Regions from separate parts of the Cytobacillus sp. C11.1 genome, predicted to be linked through region 2. Evidence: riboswitches for the same ligand, from Rfam matches in the RefSeq annotation. Region 2 holds a riboswitch; the other holds the start of a gene.
What was found. Region 2 has a riboswitch for preQ1 ahead of queF (preQ(1) synthase). Riboswitches for the same ligand answer to the same signal wherever they lie in the genome.
Positions count from the first base shown of each region.

Region 1 (5,153 bases), 1.6 Mb from region 2:
TTTGCATAAAATAGAAACTTATTGATTCTCTAATACAAATGTTTATCGGTAATAATACCGGTATTATATAGATAGTTTATAACCAATGGTTTCCATCTACTCAACAACTTACGCTAACTAAATATATTATTCTATAATAGACTGAAAATTCTTTTTGTGCAAATTGTCCTGCTATACATCCTTCTAAGCTAGGAAATTATGTAGCAGGTGATTGTAGCGATGATTAATGAAACCCTCTAAGAAGAGAAGTAGAATAACGAAAAATGAACCTCCATTTTCTTCATAGTTTACGAAACCTGCAAATATGGGAATACAAAAGAGACATTATGATTTAGGGAGAGATAATTGTGGGTGCAAAAACAGAAATTAACCTGTCCGGAAGATTTGAGGCAGCTTTTAACCGTATTCATAAAGCCTTAAAACAATCTGCCAAAAAAGCCAGGACAGATAAATTTTATAAATTGATTGAGATACAAAAAAATCATTCGCTGATTCGATTATACGAAGATGATTTATTTCAATTTGCAAAACTTCGAAATGCGATTGTACATGAAAAAATAGATCTCGATTATTATATTGCCGAACCTCATTTGGAGACAGTTGAAAGGATCGAAAGGATTGCTGAAGATTTTGAAAAGCCGAAGACAGCACTGTCGATCGCCGCGACACCTGTTTTTTACTTTTACGAAGATGGCAAGCTGTCAGATGTTTTGGCCATTATCAATAAGTTTTCACACTCCCAGTTTCCCATCTATAATAGAAAGGAAGAATACTCGTGGCTGCTGACTTCAGCAGATATTGTAAAATGGATGGCCGAGCATTTTACAGAAGATTCGATTCAGCTGAAGAAAGTGCAAATAAAAGAGCTATTTAACAAAAAATCGAAGCATCAAATAACGTTCGTCAGCAAAGATACTTCCATTTTTGATTTAGAGGACTTATTTGAAGAGTACAGGTGCAAAAATGAAAAACTGGAAGGCATTATTGTTACTGAAAAGGGTAAGCCGACAGAAAAGCCAAAAGGGATCATAACTGCCTGGGACCTTCTCGAAGCGGATGCCGAAAATTAATATGAAAAAAGGTGCAAACCGATTGGTTCGCACCTTTTTTCAGTCCCCATAAGGACGTTTACAGGAATCCTATTGCATCAGGCCAAAGCGGATTAGTGTGGGCCTATCCTGCACTTGCATCCCCGCTGACCTCAGTGCAAAGATTCCTTTCTTTGCAACGCCAAACGAATACCGTGAAGTCGCTGTAAACCTAATCATGGCTTCAGTCCCTCCTTTTGGTTTTGGCCTTGCATTATTACTTTTTCCACGATTTTGAAAAATAAAACATCTTTAAATACCTCTGTAAAAATGCGATAAATATGCTAAGATAAGGTGATAGCTAAATAGAAATCCGTTTGATTACGGTAGAGGTTCTAGCTACCCTCTTTAAAAAACTAAGGAAAACAGGTCTGCTTTCTTAGTAGTCCTGTTTTTCTATTAAAAGGAGAATTTCTTATGAAAAATGATAAAGCGCTTGTTGTGTTCAGCGGCGGGCAGGATAGCACCACATGCTTATTTTGGGCAAAAGAACATTTCGCAGAAGTGGAAGCAGTCACTTTTAATTATAATCAGCGGCATAAGCTGGAAATTGAATGCGCACAGCAAATCGCAAAAGAATTGGGCGTTACCCATCATATACTTGATATGTCTTTACTAAACCAATTGGCGCCAAACGCATTAACACGTAATGATATCGAAGTGAAGGATGGGGAAGAGGGGGAACTGCCTTCCACATTCGTACCCGGCAGGAACTTGTTATTCCTATCTTTTGCTGGCGTGCTTGCCAGTCAAATCAATGCCAAGCATATCATTACTGGTGTATGCGAAACAGATTTCAGCGGATACCCGGATTGCAGGGATGTTTTTATAAAATCACTAAATGTAACACTTAATCTTTCAATGGACCAGCAGTTTATTATTCATACGCCATTAATGTGGCTGAACAAGGCCGAAACATGGAAGCTGGCAGATGATCTGAATGCGCTTGATTATGTACGTAAAAAAACGCTCACCTGCTATAACGGAATCCCTTCTGATGGCTGCGGCGAGTGTCCGGCATGCCATTTAAGGCAAAAAGGGCTTGAAGAATTCCTCCAAGAGAAAGGGGAGCTGTAAGCCATGTACGGATTCAGAATTGTTGATAAACTTCAGAAGATTGACAAGGATATTAAGCGCGATCAGCTAAAATATCATCAAAAACGTGTTCTTGTCAGTAAGGAATTCACCTTTGATTCCGCCCATCATTTGCATTGCTATGAAGGCAAATGCAAAAATTTGCATGGCCACACATACAAAGTCATTTTTGGCATCAGCGGATTTGTTGATGACAGAGGTCTGATGATTGACTTTGGTGATATTAAAGAAATCTGGAAAAATGATATTGAAGTTTTCCTTGACCATAAGTATTTGAATGAAACACTACCGCCTATGAATACGACAGCAGAGAACATGGTTGTCTGGATTTATGAAAAAATGGCGGAATCCCTTCAAAACCGGAAGGATCAATATATTGGGGCAAGGATGGAATTTGTACGCCTTTACGAAACTCCTACCAGCTTTGCAGAAGCGAGAAGGGAGTGGATGGAGGTTGAGTAAAATCCCTGTTCTTGAAATTTTTGGGCCGACCATCCAGGGTGAAGGAATGGTTATCGGCCAGAAAACAATGTTTGTCCGTACAGCAGGCTGTGATTATTCCTGCAGCTGGTGCGATTCCGCATTCACCTGGGATGGAAGCGCTAAAGACAGCATTCGTCAGCTGGATCCGGATGAGATTTTGAAGGAACTGAAGGAACTTGGCGGCGACGGTTTTTCTTTTGTGACAATCTCAGGAGGAAATCCGGCTCTTCTGAAAAACCTCGATGAGTTCATTTCATTACTGAAAGCAGAAAGGATTAAAGTCTGCCTCGAAACCCAGGGAAGCCGCTGGCAGGATTGGTTTTACGAAATTGATGAACTGACCATTTCACCTAAGCCGCCAAGCTCAGGAATGAAAACAGATTTTGAAATGCTTGATTCGATCCTCGAAAATCTGCAAAGAAAAGGCGATAGAGATAAACATGTCTCCTTAAAGATTGTTATCTTTAATGATGGTGACTATGAGTATGCAAAAATGGTCTATCAGCGCTACCCGGGTATTCCATTTTATCTGCAGGTAGGGAATGATGATACGGCTACTGCAGATGACCAGGATCTGATCCAAAGACTGCTTGGCCAATATAATTGGCTCATTGAGAAAACGATGGCTGACCATGATTTGAAAGATGTAAAAGTCCTGCCGCAGCTCCACACCTATATTTGGGGCAATAAGCGGGGAGTATAGCTTCTTTCATATACCCGTTACATACATTATGTGCGGGTTTTTTTCTTGAGAGCCTTTATACATCCAAGGTATGAATATCCGCCATTTGTGCTTTTTCTCGAAAATACAATCAACGAAAAAAGCTGCCAGACATTGTGTCCGGCAGTTTTTTTCGTTTGAAAGATTTCCTCAATCCCAGGGAATGCTAGCCAAAAGGAGTGTGGAAAATGAAAATATTCATTAGCTTTCTGTTACTGATTTTTTCATTAGGCAGTACGGCAGGTTACACCGCTGCTGCTTCGCCAAAACCCGAGCTGGCCATTGTCATTGATGACCTGGGAAACAATATGAAGGGTACAGCAGAAATGATGGAACTTCCAGTCACCTTGACGGTAGCCATCATGCCTTTCATGCCAACGACAAAAGAAGATGCCGAAATGGCTAATAAGAATGGCCATGAAGTCATTGTTCATCTCCCAATGGAACCGAAAAGAGGCAAGAGAAGCTGGCTTGGCCCTGGAGCAATTACAACTGATTTAAGCAATGAAGAAATCCGCAAGAGAGTAGAAGATGCCATAAAAGAGGTCCCGCACGCTGTCGGCATGAACCATCATATGGGATCAAGAGCGACAGAAAATGAGCGTGTCATGAGAATTGTTATGGAAGTTTGTAAGAAACATGGTCTTTTTTACTTGGACAGCAAAACAACCGGCAAAAGCGTGGCAGGCAAGGTGGCAAATGAAATTGGTGTTCCTTATGTAGAGAACCATATTTTTTTCGATGATATTTACACCACAGCACACATTACTAAACAAGCTGATCGGCTGGCAGAAAAACTCGTAAAAAGCGAACGAATTATCGCTATAGGGCATGTTGGCATCACAGGCCCCAAAATGGTATCCGTTTTGAAGGATTATATCCCTGTTTATTTACAAAAAGCCAACATCGTACCGCTGTCAGAACTAATCCCCGGCTACGAACTAATTGACGATGGACCATAAAAATAAAGCTGCAAACCCGAAGAGGTTTGCAGCCTTTATGGTGTGTAATGAAACTGGTCTAGTGGTGGTATAGGTACCTGGTACTGAAAGGGGGCCGCCCACATTCCGGTCTGGTTAGTCCCGCAACGAAGCGAAGTTAGAAGAGGTGGGCGGCCGTGAATATAGTATATGCAATCAGCGGAAAAGGATGCAAAAAACCTTCCTGCATTTTGGCAGGAAGGCTTTTGCAGCTTACTGGTCTAGTGTGGTATAGGTACCTGGTACCTTTTTGAATGCCAGATACATCATCGGGACGATGATCAGGGTTAGGATAACCGAGAACAGGATGCCAGAGATGATCGTGATGGCGAGCGGGGTAAATAAGGCATCGCCGCTTACTGCTACTGGGATCAACGCTACAATGGAAGTGAGTGCTGTTAGCAGGATAGGGCGGATTCTTGTACGGCCTGCTTCTACAACTGCTTCTTTTATAGGCATTCCATTTCTTAGTCCCTGTTCCATAAATTCAATCAGCACGACAGAGTTTCTAACTACAATTCCGGTCAATGAAACCATACCCATAACGGCAAGGAAGCTGATTGGCGTTTGTGTGACAAACAGCCCCAAGATTGCACCTGCAATCGCCAGATAAACAGCAACCAGAACCAGAAATGGAATTCCCAGTGAGTTAAACTGGAAGGCTATCAGCAGGTATACAAGAAAGATGACAATGATAAATAAAACGGTAATCTCAGCAAAGAAATCATTTTGCGCCTGATTTTCTCCACCTACTGAAATGCTATAATCATTATCATTCAGATTTTC
Region 1 is NZ_CM176935.1:3,514,906-3,520,058, forward strand. Features, by position in the region: gene AC3ZVC_RS17455 (CBS domain-containing protein) at 348-1,070, shown strand; PreQ1 riboswitch class I at 1,412-1,454, shown strand; gene queC (7-cyano-7-deazaguanine synthase QueC) at 1,506-2,165, shown strand; gene queD (6-carboxytetrahydropterin synthase QueD) at 2,169-2,645, shown strand; gene queE (7-carboxy-7-deazaguanine synthase QueE) at 2,638-3,369, shown strand; gene AC3ZVC_RS17475 (divergent polysaccharide deacetylase family protein) at 3,576-4,349, shown strand; gene AC3ZVC_RS17480 (efflux RND transporter permease subunit) at 4,581-5,153, opposite strand, start outside.
Region 1: another riboswitch for preQ1. It lies ahead of queC (7-cyano-7-deazaguanine synthase QueC); the one in region 2 lies ahead of queF (preQ(1) synthase).

Region 2 (5,153 bases):
TATCTTTCTTTCAGGAAATCTATGAGCGTGACCGCATTATACTTCCTCGCTGTGATTGCGAATTTCTTACCAAGGACCATAAGAACGAAGTAGCCTGTAACCACCTGTGACATGGCAAGCAAAACCCAGCCAAGCCCTTGTGTATATGCTACACCGGGACCTCCAATAAAACTGCTGGCACTTCCGTACGTAGCAATCATCGTCATTGCCAGGATAAACCCGCCCAGCTGCCTTCCACCCAGAAAGTAATCCTGAAGAAATGAATTGCCTGATTGCATTTGCCTGCTGGACCAAAAGCCAATAAGAAAAATAATGACTAAAAAGATGAGAAGAGGAGCCACGACTTCCCAGTTCATTCGGAATCTCCCCCTTCCGCCCGATCTTCAAAAGGCACTTCTTTAAAAAGGAATCTAACGGCTGCAGTTACCAGCACCACCATAATAAGAAAGCCCGCTACACAGCTATAGAAAAACCATGCCGGCAATCCAAAGATGTATGTATATTCCTCTGCGGGACCCGAGCCCATTCCATAGGCAAATCCATACCACCATATAAAGTTAAAAAGAACGAGTGCAATTCCGATCCATGCCTCTTTTTCAGCAATTTTAAAGCGAGGATCTTTTTTATGTCTATCTATCTTCATCTTTTCCCCCTTCAGTGCTTTCTTTTAGTATGTATTAATTGGAAGGTATTCTTGCATTCGGTTAAAAGAATACAGAATATTCCCTAAACATAATCCCATTAATATTATTTTTGTGCAACAAAAAAAGCAGATTGCTCTGCTTTTTTGATACTATTTTAAAAATAAATTTAATGCAAGCTCATGCCGCAGCATTTGCTTCACCGCCAGTACGTTCCTTTTTCGCCATTTTAACAAATAAATAGACTAACGGTGTATCAGCAACCGCTACGATAAATTTAAAGATATACTGAGTAGCCACCATGCCCATTAAAGCCCCAAGCGGCATTGTGCCAAAGAAAGCAATCAGAATAAAAACCGTTGTGTCAATCAGCTGGCTGGAAGCCGTTGAGAGATTGTTGCGAATCCACAGCTTTTTGCTGCCGTGCTTTTCTTTCAACTTGTGAAAAACAAACACATCAAGATTTTGGCTTACCAGGTAGGATATTAGGCTGGCAATGGTTACCCTGAAGCTGCCGCTTAGGATCGTTTCAAACTCGGCTTGTGCACCGAAAAAAGGTGCGGAAGGAAGGTGGATGGCCGTGAAAATAAAAATCGCTGCCATCAGCTGAGTCACAAATCCGGCAAATACTGTTTTACGCGCCGCTTCTTTGCCGTAAACCTCACCAATAATATCTGTAATTGGATACGTAAATACATAAACGATTACAGCAGCGGGCAGGATCGCCCAGCTTCCGATGCTGAACAATTTAACAGCCAGGATATTTGATAATATAAGCAGCCCTGCAAAGGCTGCATTTAAATATAAAAGCAAAGATATTCACCTCTCATTAACGATTGTCGATCGTCTCCGGATAAAGATCATGGTTCATTAAACGGTAATCCGCCATTTTTTCATACTTCGTGCCCGGCTTGCCATAGTTACAATAAGGGTCAATCGAAATCCCGCCTCTTGGCGTAAACTTGCCCCATACCTCAATGTAGCGCGGGTCCATCAGTTCGATTAAGTCGTTCATAATGATATTCATACAATCCTCATGAAAATCGCCATGGTTTCTGAAGCTAAATAGATATAACTTCAAAGACTTGCTTTCAACCATTTTTTGATCTGGGATGTAGCTGATGTATATGGTCGCAAAGTCCGGCTGACCCGTTTTCGGACACAGACTCGTAAACTCCGGGCAATTAAATTTTACAAAATAATCGCGGTTTGGATGCTTATTATCAAAAGCCTCCAAAATCGCAGGCGAGTATTCAAAAAGATACTTAGTGCCCTGATTTCCCAATAAAGTAATATCTGTTAACTCCTCATCTTTTCTTCCTGACATAAAAAAAGCCTCCCTTTATAGATTCCGCGGCATCTAAGAGAGGTCCAAAACACAGCCTGAAAAAACAAAAACCATATCCTCTCTTGGATATGGTTGATTATTGTATAATCAAAGCCATAGTTTTTTATAGAGGGTGAAGCTATGAACCTCTCCCGTTGACACGGGAATATTCTAAATGTAATTGTCATAGTTACTATAGAGAAAAAGCTTGTTTCTGTCAACGGATATTTTAGGAAAGGACCAGGGCTTTAACTCTTGGTTTTGAAGAGAGATAACATAGTAGCTTCTTTGATGCCGGCTCTCCTATTTTTTTCTTTGATTCTTCATATACCTGGGTTTTGGAAGTAGTTATTTCTAAGATATATAAAGATTTGTCCTCCTTCGTTAGAGGTTTTCTCATTTAAGTACTGACCTATCTAGTCTATCCCTTTCTGTACATAGTATAATAACGGTAATTTGTATAGAAAGGTGATAGGGATTATATGTGGAATGAATTTAAAAAGTTTGCTTTAAAAGGGAATGTTTTAGATTTGGCTGTTGCAGTTATCATCGGAGCAGCTTTCGGAAAAATTGTTTCTTCCCTTGTAGATGATATTATTATGCCGCTTGTTGGGCTGCTATTGGGTGGAGTGAATTTCACAAACCTGATGGTCAAAGTGGGAAGCGCCGAGGTAAAATACGGTTTATTCCTGCAAAATATTGTTGATTTCCTGATCATTGCATTCTCGATTTTTATGGTTGTAAGGATGATAAACCGCTTCAAAAAGAAAGAAGAAGCCAAGCCTGCACCAGTTGTGGATAAAAATGTGGAGCTTCTAACAGAAATCAGGGATTTATTAAAAAACAAATAAAATCCTGAAACCTCCTTAGCAGGTATTCCGTATATACATATATAAAAATTATGTTAGAGGAGAAATGAAAAAATGTATGTACAGCACACTGCAAACCGCAATAGCTACTTGCCATCTGTACTGAGGGCATTTGCACTATCATTAGGAATTGCTTTTATGGGGACGATGGCCGGCGTGTTTGTTCCGCCTGCATTGTTTCTGCCGTTAGTTATTCTGGAAGTCGGAATGCTGCTTTTCGCCTTTCTGCTTCGCCGCAAAAAAGCGATCGGTTACACATTCCTTTATGTGTTCACGTTTATCTCAGGGGTGACAACCTATCCGATTGTGGCCCATTACCTTGCTGCCATAGGACCGAACCCTGTCCTGGTTGCTCTTGCGACAACTACGGTCGTTTTTACAGGTCTGGCAGTTTACGCTACCACAACAAAACGCGATTTATCATTCCTGGGCGGTATGCTTATGGCTGCATTGCTTGCACTTATTGCGATTTCCATTTTTAATATCTTCTGGCCGCTAAGCTCTACCGGAATGCTGGCCTTCTCTTTCATTGGAGTGCTGGTATTCAGCGGATATGTACTATTCGATTTCAACCGCATGAAGCATTATGGTGTTTCAGCTGAAGAAGTGCCTTTAATGGCTCTTAATCTATATCTTGATTTTATCAACCTGTTCATCAATATCCTGCGTATTTTCGGGATTCTGGGAAGCAGGGACTAAGAAAAGCAGGAGCAGATCCTGCTTTTTTCTTTTTGCACAGAGCATTATTTCTGTATTCCTTTATAAAGGTTCGGTATGATCTAAAGTATCTCTTGAAAGGCGGTAAATACATGAAATACATTCTAGAAACCCAGAACCCTGAACAAAGCATTACTCTGAACCAGGCAATCCATGGCCAATATACCATGGCTGTTTTCGTCCGCCACCTTGGCTGACCAGTTTGCAGAGCCTATCTTGCGCAGTTGCGCGAGCGTATAAACGAAGTGGAGGCCAGAGGCTTTCAGGTTATTGCCATCGCTCCTTCTAAAGGACCTTTCATCAAACAATTCCTTGACCAGTTTGGTCCCTACCCATTTCCAATCCTCGGCGATCCATCCAGGGAGTCTTATAAGGGCATGGGACATAAAACGATGCCAAAATGGAAGCTTCTTTCCAAAGCAGCATTTGGTTTTATAACCGGAAAGGTTAACGGATTTATCCCTAAGGATGAACAGCAAAAGGAATTCGTATTGAAATCCATGAAAACTCAAGATGTCTATATTCAAGGCGGAACCTGGCTTTTCTCTCCAAATGGAAAGATATTGTGGAACCATATTGATGAATCACCTGAAGATCACGCAAAGATTGATGATGTTATAAAGAAAATGGATGAAGTAAAAGCCTAGAAGGCAGCCTGATCATTTTGCTGCCTTCTTTTTGTCATCTCCCATAATTCCCGCAATACTGGCATTTCCTCCATTTCCTCTTCGGTCACAAGTTCCCATTGAATACCATCCGGTTTTGGATAAGGTGTTTTCGTTTGAATCAGTTCCTTTTCGGTTGCAATCCAGTCCACCGTCAAATCATAGGGATCTCTTGGTATATCTGCCTCTGTGACCTGGGCGCTATTAACCGTTCCAATTACAGGGATTGGAGGGTTTCCAAGCTCCCTGATAATGGCATATTCCCGGTCAGCATACCCCTCGCCCTTCCCAACTCGCCTTCCATCCCTATGAAGCCCTACCGATCCTGCAAAAAATAAATCGATCACAGGAAGTTCAGTAAGAGGAACTTCTTTTCCGTATGAATGTATGTGCTTAAGGCTCGCGGCTTTTCGTTCTTCGCCGGCAGGAACCCATTTCGGTTTTACCATAATAAAGCCTGCTCTCAGTCTTGGAGTCGGCACCAGCAAGGTCTTACCGTCTTTTAAAACTTGTGTGCGGATCGGCAGCTGCGGACTATCAGGATTCACTTTTATTACTTTTGCTTCTTTGTATTCGGGCATTCTAAAAACAAATTGTGCCGCCTTTTCAGCACCTTTGAAATTGGGAATTCTATTTTTCAGCGGAAAAGGATAACGTCCAAGCTTATTTTCCTCAAGATAATTCCATATGTATTCACGAATTTCTTTCTTTGTATTCAATGCATTCACCCCCTATCCTTTTATTTTATCCATCTTATATAAAACTGAATAGAAAAGGGTTCTTAATTACCAAATATTTCTTCTAAGAAAAATGTTTTGGGACAGGTCATCGTGGTAAACAGATAATGCAAGGCCAATAACAAAACAGAAGGGACTGGTTCACGATGAAAAGCGTAACAGCGACTTCAAGGTTCGTCATTGGCATTGCAAGAAAC
Region 2 is NZ_CM176935.1:141,994-147,146, forward strand. Features, by position in the region: gene panF (sodium/pantothenate symporter) at 1-356, opposite strand, end outside; gene AC3ZVC_RS00705 (YhdT family protein) at 353-643, opposite strand; gene AC3ZVC_RS00710 (queuosine precursor transporter) at 822-1,454, opposite strand; gene queF (preQ(1) synthase) at 1,471-1,968, opposite strand; PreQ1 riboswitch class I at 2,079-2,124, opposite strand; gene mscL (large conductance mechanosensitive channel protein MscL) at 2,451-2,819, shown strand; gene AC3ZVC_RS00725 (Bax inhibitor-1/YccA family protein) at 2,892-3,536, shown strand; partial or broken gene AC3ZVC_RS00730 (peroxiredoxin-like family protein) at 3,764-4,201, shown strand; gene AC3ZVC_RS00735 (5-formyltetrahydrofolate cyclo-ligase) at 4,198-4,938, opposite strand.